2 linked regions of the Granulosicoccus antarcticus IMCC3135 genome follow. The protein of the gene in region 2 interacts with the protein of the main gene of each other region in a pairwise test. Links are inferred from orthologs where the notes say so. Each region holds a gene or a part of one and is shown on either strand. Other genes may lie near its edges.

Region 1 (4,504 bases), 3.6 Mb from region 2 along the record:
AGCAACGGCATTGTTCAGTCTCAAGGAAAGTGTTTACAAATGTCTGAGGCCTTCTTACGGTCGTTTTATCGGCTTCAAGGAGGTGGAGATCTGTGACATCGTCAGTGGCAAGCCGCATCTGAGCTTCTGTAACGAGGAACTCAGCAAGCATTTTCGCGAATCCGAGGTGCAATTGCGCATGGCAGTTACCTCGGACTACGTACTCTCGCTGGCCTGGTTGAGGAACCACTGAGCGAAAGCTGGCGTCGCGTAATCACTCCTGTGCAGGTGCTTGGGTGGAAAGTGGTGGTGCCTGCTGTATATTAAGGGCTTGCGCTAATCCCCACATTCTTACTATCTACCGAAGGCATCTCATGCAGGACCAATACGATTTTCGCCGCACGGAAACTGACGTGCAGGCTGTCTGGACGTCTAACGATGCGTTTCAGGTCACCGAAGATACCGACCGGCCCAAATACTACTGCCTATGCATGTTTCCCTACCCCAGTGGCAGTCTGCATATGGGGCATGTCCGTAATTACACCATTGGCGATGTGATTTCGCGCTACAAGCGCATGCAGGGATTCAACGTGCTGCAGCCTATGGGCTGGGATGCTTTTGGCTTGCCAGCCGAGAACGCGGCTATCAAGAACAATACAGCGCCCGCCAAATGGACCTATTCCAACATTGAAGAAATGCGGGAACAGTTACAAAAGCTGGGCATCGCTTATGACTGGTCTCGTGAGCTGGCTACCTGCAAGCCTGGATACTATCGTTGGGAGCAGTGGTTTTTCACGCAGCTGGTGAAAAAGGGACTGGCTTACAAGAAAATGGCGGTGGTCAATTGGGATCCCGTGGAAGGTACGGTGCTGGCTAACGAGCAGGTCGATTCGAATGGCTGCGGCTGGCGCTCAGGTGCCAAAGTGGAGCGACGTGAAATACCTCAGTGGTTCCTGAAGATCACCCAATACGCAGAAGAGTTGCTCGAAGAGACCGACAAGCTGGAAGGCTGGCCAGAAGCGGTACGGGCACAGCAGAAGAACTGGATTGGACGCTCTGAAGGGGTCGAGTTCGAATTTGCTCTGGCGGGACGTGGTGATGCACCTCTGGATATTACCGAAGACGGTATGGCAGATGCGATTCGCGTTTATACAACACGTCCGGATACAGTGGCAGGCGTCACTTATATGGCTGTTGCAGCCGAGCATCCCGTGGCCAGAGCAATGGGTAAACGCAACTCTGAAGTCGCTGATTTCATTGCCGAATGTACGAGTACAGGTACGTCAGAAGCCGCCATGGAAACCATGGAGAAACGTGGTGTGCCCTTGGGTATCGAAGCTATCAACCCGGTATCCGGGGAGCGGGTGCCTGTCTATGTCGCCAATTTCGTCCTGATGACCTATGGCACAGGTGCCGTCATGTCTGTGCCTGGGCACGACCAGCGTGACTGGGACTTTGCCACCAAGTATGGTTTGCGTATCAAGCAGGTTGTGCAATCCACCGTCAACCCGGTTGATGTGTCCGAAGGCCCGTTCACGGACAAGGAAAACACGGTAACGATCAACTCCGGTGACTTCGACGGGCTTGACTACGAGGCCGCTTTCGCAGCCACAGCGGATCATCTGGTCAAGCTGGCAAAGGGTGAGCGCAAGGTCAATTACCGCCTGCGTGACTGGGGTATATCCCGGCAGCGTTACTGGGGCTGCCCGATTCCGATCATCTATGATGAAGAGGGCAACGTCCATGTCGTTCCCGAAGAAGACCTGCCGGTTCGTCTGCCTGAAAACGTAGCCTTTTCAGGAGTCACATCCCCGATCAAGGAAGATCCTGACTTCATCAATACGACAGTCCCCGGCACCGACAAACCCGGACGCCGCGAAACCGATACATTCGATACCTTCTTCGAATCCAGTTGGTACTACGCACGCTTCTGCTCACCAGATGCCGCGAAAATGCTGGACGAGCGCGCCAACTACTGGTTGCCGGTCGATCAGTATATTGGTGGTGTCGAGCATGCGGTCATGCACCTGTTGTATGCGCGCTTCTTTCACAAGTTGATGCGTGATGCAGGTCTTGTTGTTTCGAATGAGCCGTTCACCCGACTGTTGACACAAGGCATGGTGGTGGCTGAGTCCTTCTACCGGACAGAAGACAGTGGCAAGGCCGAGTACTTCAATCGCAAGGAACTGGATATCAGCTACGACGACAAGGGTCGTATCGATGGCGCCATATTGAAGTCTGATGGACAGCCGGTGACGGTGGGTCGCATTGAGAAAATGTCGAAGTCCAAGAATAACGGGGTGGACCCTCTGGAGATGATCGATCGCTATGGTGCTGACACCATGCGTTTGTTTTCCATGAGCGATACACCTCCACACCAATCGCTGGAATGGAAGGAAGGTGGCGTAGAAGGCATGCATCGCTTTCTCAAGCGCGTCTGGCGGGAAGTCAGCGTATTGGATAGCAGTTTCATACAGGCGACGCTGAACGTTGAAGAATTGAACGACGAACAGAAGGCTCTGCGGCGCAAGACTCACGAAACGATTGCCAAGGTGACAGACGACATTGAGCGACGCATGACGTTCAACACCGCCATTGCTTCAATGATGGAGTTGTTCAATGAAGTCACACGCTTCTCTGATCGAAGCGAGTCTGGCAAGGCCGTCGTGTTTGAAGCCTGCAGTGCGCTGGTACGCTTGCTCAGTCCTTTCGTACCGCATATCACACACGAGTTGTGGCAGGGAATGGGTTATACGACAGCTCTGATCAACGAAGCCTGGCCTGAAACAGATGAGGATGCACTGACGCGCAATGAGCTGGAGCTGGTCGTTCAGGTCAATGGCAAGCGCCGATCATCCATTACGGTGGCAGCCGATGCATCCCGTGAGGACTGTGAGGCAACGGCTCGGGCAGATGCTGACGTGCAACGGCATGTTGATGGTTTGACGATCCGCAAGGTCATCGTGGTACCGGGTCGTCTGGTTAATATCGTGGCCAACTGATATTCAGGTCCGTACAAGTGTCGGCATCCTTGCTTGAAGGCTGCCGACATTAATCTGGCCGGTTCACGGCTGCTGTAATCCCTTGAAGATGGCTCATACATGACCGCGCTCGCAAGACGTGCTTTTCAGGGCGTTGTCGATAATGCCTACCTGCTACTGATTCTTGCCCCACTGATGTGGGGTGGCAATGCCGTTGCAGGTCGACTTGCCACTCTGGATTGGCAACCGTTCACCCTGACCAGTGCTCGGTGGTTGTGTGCTGTTATCTATCTGCTGCCATTTGCTATCGGGCCATTGAAGCGGGACTGGCCAATACTGAAGAGCAACTTGTGGTTGCTGTTCATGTTGGGTGGGTTCGGTATGGCCATGTTCAATCTGTTCATGTACTGGGCTCTGAGCTACACCACGGCAATCAACGTCAGTATCGAGCAAGCCTCGATGCCCATGCTGATCATGCTGGCCAACTTCATCTTTCTCTCGCAGCGAGTTCGATGGCTGCAGATAATGGGGTTGTTACTGACACTGTTCGGCGTACTCGTAACTGCCACAGCAGGAGAGCCGGGTCGTTTTCTGTCCGAAGGTCTCAATCGCGGCGACGCCATCATGCTGGTAGGTTGTCTCTTCTATGCTGGCTATACTTTCGGGTTACGCTGGCGTCCTGCTATCCACTGGATGAGTTTCATGTGGGTGATATCACTCAGTGCCTTCACCATCACGATACCCTTCGCCGCCTGGGAGCTGGCCCAGGTGGGATTCACCATGCCGAGTCTTGGTGGCTGGGGCGTGTTGGTTTACGTCATTATTTTCCCGACACTCATTAGCCAGTTAGCGTTCGCGCGCGGCGTGGAATTGATTGGCGGTAATCGTGCCGGGCTATTCGTGAACCTGGTGCCTATCTTTGGTTCGATACTGGCCGTGCTGATTCTGAAAGAACAGTTTCAATGGTTTCACCTGGTTGGGCTGATTCTCGTACTGGCAGGAATCACGCTGGCCGAGAAGGCGGCGGTGAAGACGGCGTAGATAAAACACTTCTGATGCGTCGTTCTGAGCCCGTCTGAGACTAGGAAGAGGGCGTGGCACTGAAGCTTGCGTGCCGTTTACGCCCATCGGCCCCAATCTGCTGACCAGTTACCTGACATCCTTACCGATAGATGGCAGGTGCTGGCTTGTTGATCAGTCTCGCCAGTTGCGCTCGAAAGGCAGGCGCCAGGCACGTGGACCAATCAGCTGGTGAATGGCATTGGGTCCCCAGGATCCCGGTGAATACCGATTCACGGGCGGTGGATTCTCGAGTAATGGCGATGATAGTTCCCACAGGCGTTCGATACCTCGCGAAGTCGTAAACAGGGTGTGATCGCCGCGCATCGCATCCAGAATAAGACGCTCATAGGCCTCCAGTACCTCGCCGACGTTCCTTGTTTCATCCATGCCGAACTGCATGCTGTGTTTGTCCAGTTTCATGCCGGGGCCGGGACGTTTGCCATAAAATGACAGTGAAGTCCGGGATGAATCGGACAGGTCGA
Region 2 (6,109 bases):
TCTGGCTTTCGCGTGCACCGGTAATTCCTTCCCGACCGTAAACAGCACAACTGGCCAGATCCCGGCCCAGCGCATCGGCAACCACTTCACCCATCCGGATGGCGGTACCTGAGGGCGCATCCACCTTGTGCCGATGATGCGCTTCGATTATTTCCACATCATAGTCATCGCCAAGAGCACGTGCAGCCTGCTCCAACAATTTCAGTGTGACGGTGACACCGACGCTGTAGTTGGGAGCAAACAGGATAGCGCGCCTGCTCGCATGCTCGTGCAGCCGTTCCAGCTGTTCAGCTGAAAAGCCGGTTGTGCCTATGACAACACGAGTGGAATCATCCTCAAGTGCATCCAGCAGAGCCAGAGAAACGACCGGTGCCGTGAAATCGATGATCACATCACCGCCGCGTTCCAGCGCCTGAACATTATCGACAACACTGACACCACTGGCATCGCCACCCGACAACACACTGGTATCCAGGCCAATGCAAGCCTGTCCTGGCGCATCGGCAGCGGCCCCGACTCTGGCACCTTCGCGTTCAGCAATAGCTGTCAGCAGTTGACGCCCCATGCGACCGGCAGCGCCGTTGACTGATAGAGAGATCATTATTTTTCTAGGATTCCAGAGGACCGATGAGTTCCAGCAAAGCCGCTTCATCAAGGACGGGCACACCAAGGGACTCCGCCTTGGTCACTTTTGAACCGGGCGCATCGCCTGCAAAGACAGCCGTCGTTTTGCCCGAAACACTACTACTGACCTTCGCACCCAGGCGCTGCAAGTGTTGCTTGGCATCGTCCCGCGAGAAGGTATGCAAAGTACCGGTCAATACATAGGTATTACCTGCCAGCACGGTATCTACGGCAACTGATTCTGTCGTGGGAAACTGAATACCGCACGCTAGCAAGGCGTCAACAACAGCCCTGTTATCCGGGTTGGCAAAAAACGTACGGATGCTACTGGCCGCAATGGGTCCGATGTCATCAATGCTGGTCAGCTGCTCATCACTGGCATCGATAACCGCTTCCAGCGAGCCGAAATGCCCCGCCAGCAGGGCAGCACCAGACTCACCGATATCTCGGATACCCAGCGCAAATAGAAAGCGCGCCAGCGTCGTGTGACGAGAAACGTCAATTGACTTGATCAGATTACTGGCTGACTTCTCGCCCATTCTGGGCAGGGACTGCAGTTGTGTGGCCGTTAGTCGATAGAGATCGGCAACTGTCTCAATCAAGCCGGCATCGGCCAGCTGCTCTACAAGCTTGTCCCCCAGACCATCAACATCCATGGCACGCCGGGAAGCAAAATGCTTGATGGCTTCGCGCCTTTGAGCCGCACATTGCAAACCACCAGAGCAGCGAGCCTTGACCTCGGTTGCAGTATTGATCACCGGTGATCCGCAGATGGGACATTCTGAAGGCAACACGATCATGTTGGCTTCAGGATCATCTTTGTCGACGATACGTTTTTCGACAATGACTCTGGCGACCTCCGGGATAACGTCCCCGGCGCGACGTACCACGACTGTATCGTTGAGCCGAATGTCCTTGCGGGCAATCTCATCCATGTTATGCAAAGTGGCATTGCTGACCGTGACACCACCGACAAAGACTGGCACAAGCCTGGCCACCGGCGTCAGTGCGCCTGTGCGGCCAACCTGAAACTCCACACTGTCGATGGTCGTCAACGCCTCTTCTGCCGGAAATTTCTGAGCAATAGCCCAGCGCGGAGCACGCGATACGAATCCCAGCTCACGTTGCTGTATCAGACTGTCCACCTTGAACACCACGCCATCGATCTCATAGCCCAGATCAGGGCGACGCAGCTGAATCGATTCATAGAAATCAAAGCAGGCATCAATGCCCTCGCACAGTGTTATTTCGCGATTGATCGGAAATCCGAAATCGCGCAGCAAGTCCAACGCTCCCATCTGGCTTGCGGGACTATCCATCCCCTGCACCTCACCCAAGCCATACAGGTTGATGGACAGTCGGCGACTGGCAGTCTTGCGCGAATCCAGCTGACGAAGACTGCCGGCAGCGGCGTTGCGTGGATTGACAAATGCAGGCTTGCCTGCCTCTGTCATGCTCTCGTTCAGGGCCTTGAAGGCACTGTGTGACATGAACACTTCACCGCGCGCCTCGAACACCGCAGGTGGCGGATACTTGTCCGAGCGCAGACGCAGTGGAATCATCTCGATAGTGCGAAGATTTTCGGTGACGTTCTCGCCGCTTTGCCCATCGCCGCGGGTAGCGCCTTGAACGAAAACACCATTTTCATAGCGCAGACTGATGGCCAGGCCATCCAGTTTGGGCTCCGCGGCATAGGTAATCAGCTGCTCGTCGCATTCCAAGCGCTCACGCACCCGGCGATCGAACTCATTGAGCTCTTCGCGGGAGAAGGCATTGCCCAACGACAGCATAGGCACCGCATGCCTGACCGTATCAAAACCTTCCAGCGGCGGCGAACCGACTCGCTGAGTCGGAGAATCAGGACTCAGAAGTTCAGGGTGTGCCTCTTCCAGCTGCTGCAGCTCGCGAAACAGCGAATCGTATTCCGCATCGCTTATTGATGGATCATCCAGCACATAATAACGATGCGAATGGTCGTGAAGCAATGTGTGCAGTTGTGCTGCACGTTCAAGCGGAGCCTTCACCGATCAGGACGGAACAGTTCCGAAGTACTTTTGCCGATGCATGTACTCATAGATGCCTTCACGCAAGTGCTGCACGGTCTGCTTTGTCAAGGTGCTGTGCTGCTCGTCCAGCACTGAACCACCCAACTCTCTGGCCATTTCATAGGCTTCACTGACGAGCACTTCAAAGGCAACATCAGCAGGAACCGGTCCTGGCAATTGCAGAATCATGGTAATTCCCGGCGTCTCGAAACTGCCCATGTCATTGATATCAAAAAAGCCTGGTTCGATCATCTTGGCAACCGAAAACACGGTGGTGCCCTCGTGCATCGAATGGAAGATATTCATATCGCCATAGTGGTAGCCACGACGTTCGAAGACATCCAGCAAATGATCACCCACCAGCAGAGATTCGGGTGGTGCGACCACATGCAGCATCACGATCTTGTTGGCATACTTCGGATCATCAACCGTCAGCTCATCCAGATCTGCAGGCTCCGATTGCGCAACCAACTTGCGTCGCTTGGGTGACAGCAGTTCGCCGAAGGCTTCAAATTTCTGGGTAAAGCTACTGAAGCCGGACAAGGCACCTTCGCCCTGACTACCCGTCGCATTCAATCCCTCGAACTCATAGTCATAATCAGGTGCCGGACCATGACTGAAGTCGTTGGGCGGCATACCGCTGGGCGGCATACCGCCCAGAGCAGCTCCGCCGGACTGCCCACCAGCGGTTGTACCCGGCCGTGCAAAATCGTCTGTCTCCTGAAAGCCCGGGTAGGCATCATCCAGTGCAGAATCGCCAAGCAAAGGATCATGATCGTCATTGCGATCCTGTTGCATGCCAGCATGCGCGCCCATGTCCATGCCCAGGTCACTGTCGTCTGCCCGGAAGCCGCGACTGCGCGAGCCAACATTCTGGCGTTTCGGTTTGCCAGAGAAATACAGAAGCACCAATATGGCGACGCCTGCAGCTATCAGGATCCAGCGTAGATTTTCCACAGGCATTACCTCGGTCGGAAAAGGTGTGACAACTTATAGAGATTCAGATATTCACGAAGCGCAGATGACAGTGCCATCAGGCACCAACCATCTCGGCCGCTTCATGTACATCAACCGTTACCAGACGTGAGACGCCCGGCTCGTTCATGGTGACGCCCATTAATTGCTGCGCCATCTCCATAGTTACTTTGTTATGGGTGATGAATATAAATTGTACACGCTCTGACATTTCTTTGACCAGTTCACAAAATCTACCCACGTTCGCATCATCCAGTGGTGCATCGACCTCATCCAGCATGCAAAACGGCGAAGGATTAAGCTCGAAGAAGGCAAAAACCAGGGCAACAGCTGTCAAAGCCTTCTCTCCACCAGACAGTAACTGAATGTTACTTACTCTTTTACCAGGAGGCTGTGCATTAACACTCACACCGGTACTCAGCAGGTCATCGCCGGTCATTTGTAGTGAACCATGCCCACCTCCGAAGAGACGAGGGAAGAATTCCTCCACCTTGGCATTGACCTTGTCGAATGTATCCTTGAAGCGTGAACGGGTTTCGCGGTCGATCTTGGCGATGGCCCGCTCCAGGGTCGCCAGCGCTTCTGTGACATCCTGGTGTTGATCGTCCAGATATTGCTTGCGCTCACTCTGTTCCGCCAGTTCATCAATGGCCGCCAGATTAATGGGCCCGAGGCGCTGAATCTGCCGCTCAAGCCGTTCCAGTTCGGTTGCCCAATCCTGAATATTGGCCTCTTCTGTCAAACTCTCCAGTATGTCCATGACCTTATAGTCATGTTCGGCCAGTTGCTCATCCAGAGTTTTGAGTCGTACCAGCACTTCCTGCGCGGCCATACGCTCGCTCTGCACTTTTTCGCGCATGCTCTGCGCCCTGGTATCGTGCCGTTGCCGAGCCTGTTCATGTTCGCGCAGTCGATGCTCGATACTGTCCAGTTGTTCACGTGCTGTACGCATCGCGTTATCGCTTGCCAGCTTACCGGCCAGATGCTGCTGCAACCCGGCTTCCAGCGCGACTAATGGATCTTCACCATCATCCTCACTGGTCAACATCGAGTTGAGCGCGCTCTGCCGCTCGCTCAGCTGACGAATCCGCTCCTGCATGCGCGTCAGATTCTTTTCAGTCGCAACCCGGGCACTGCGCATGGACTCCACGCGAATGGCCAGTTCCTGACCTGCGTCACGATCAGCATCTCGCTGTTCACGGGCCTGGCTCAAGGTGGCACGCAGCAGTTCGTGCTCTTCGCTGATTCGAGCCTTTTCCTGCTCCAGCTCTTCCAGCTGCTCAACCGCCTCCAGCTTGCGCTCCGCAGCATCTTCCAGCTGCAACACCTCTTGCTCCCGAGCCTGCTCGATCTCGGCCAACTCTTCATCCAGAGTCCGGGTGCGTCGCTCGCCTTGCTCCAGACGCTGTCGATCAGCGGCGATGGCAGAACTGACCTGTGAATGGTTTCTGACAGCATCATTGAAAGCATGCAACTGCGTTTCACGACGGGTTTCCAGTTCATCCTGCTGCTGACTGAGCTCTGCCAGTTCGTCAGTGAGCTGTGCGGCTCGTATGTCCAGCTCTGCCAGCTCGGCCTTCAACTCGGTAATTTCAGTAGCCCGCAGCAGTACGCTGTCTTGCGCTTCGCCTCGTGCCACTCTGAGCCAGGAGGCACCCATCCAGAGCCCATCAGGTGTCACGACAGTTTCACCCGGCCCCAGGCTGGCCCGTATACGCAGCGCCTCGTTCAGATCTTGCGCCGCGTGAATGCCGGCCAGCAGATCCGATAAAGGCACAGAGCCCTGAACTTTACTTGCGAGCATGCTGCTTGCCGGTGTGCCGCCATCATTGGCGGCAGCGTTCACCAAGGTCAGCTGGGCCGCTGGCATATCCTGTAAACAACGTTCGATAATTTGATCGCCATCAACACAAACAGCCTCCAGATGAGGCCCGAGAACCAGCTCCACCGCGCGCTCCCAACCCGCGTCAGCCGTAATGGACTGGGCAAGGCGCGGCAGATCCTGTAAATCATGAGTATGCAGCCAACTGTCCTTGACGTTGCTGTCCGGCTCCAGGGCTGCCTGTTGCAACGCTTCCAATGAGGCCAGACGCCCCAGACCTGATTGCACACGAGAACGCGCCTGATCCAGTTGCTCGGAGCGCTGCCGAATCGACTCCTTTTGTATCTGTTGCTTCTCACTGGCGTGGCTCAGGGATTCCTGCAGCCGCTCCTCCTCTTCACTGGCTTCCATCTGCTGCTCGAGAGCCATCTCGATTTTTTCGTGAAACGGTGTCAGATCCAGACTCTGGCGCTCTTCACGCAGTCGGTTCAGACGCGTGTCGGCATTGGCCAGGCTGCGCTCGAATTGTTCGATACGAGAGCGTTCAACCTGCGCGGTCTGCGAAACATCTGAAAAACGACGGTTGAAGGTATCGTTGCGCGTCTGCCATTCCTGCAGCTCGGCTTCGGCACGCAGCAACAGC

The links.
Region 1: the proteins of ligA (region 2) and leuS interact in binary tests that used the Escherichia coli proteins (3 or more experiments, as listed by UniProt). The link is inferred for Granulosicoccus antarcticus IMCC3135 from one-to-one orthologs.

Annotation. Positions count from the first base shown.
Region 1 is NZ_CP018632.1:1,890,483-1,894,986, forward strand. What follows is about bases 24-3,181. They hold leuS (leucine--tRNA ligase), read left to right. Parts: upstream 24-353; coding sequence 354-2,981; downstream 2,982-3,181. Other genes in these bases: IMCC3135_RS08070 (4'-phosphopantetheinyl transferase family protein), read left to right, coding at 24-232; IMCC3135_RS08080 (DMT family transporter), read left to right, coding at 3,081-3,181. In the rest of the region: more of IMCC3135_RS08070, read left to right, coding at 1-23; more of IMCC3135_RS08080, read left to right, coding at 3,182-4,001; zwf (glucose-6-phosphate dehydrogenase), read right to left, coding at 4,155-4,504.
Region 2 is NZ_CP018632.1:5,472,900-5,479,008, forward strand. The notes cover bases 129-3,109. They hold ligA (NAD-dependent DNA ligase LigA), read right to left. Parts: upstream 2,649-3,109; coding sequence 609-2,648; downstream 129-608. Other genes in these bases: dapB (4-hydroxy-tetrahydrodipicolinate reductase), read right to left, coding at 129-601; zipA (cell division protein ZipA), read right to left, coding at 2,652-3,109. In the rest of the region: more of dapB, read right to left, coding at 1-128; more of zipA, read right to left, coding at 3,110-3,626; chromosome segregation protein SMC, read right to left, coding at 3,703-6,109. UniProt on the Escherichia coli protein: DNA ligase that catalyzes the formation of phosphodiester linkages between 5'-phosphoryl and 3'-hydroxyl groups in double-stranded DNA using NAD as a coenzyme and as the energy source for the reaction.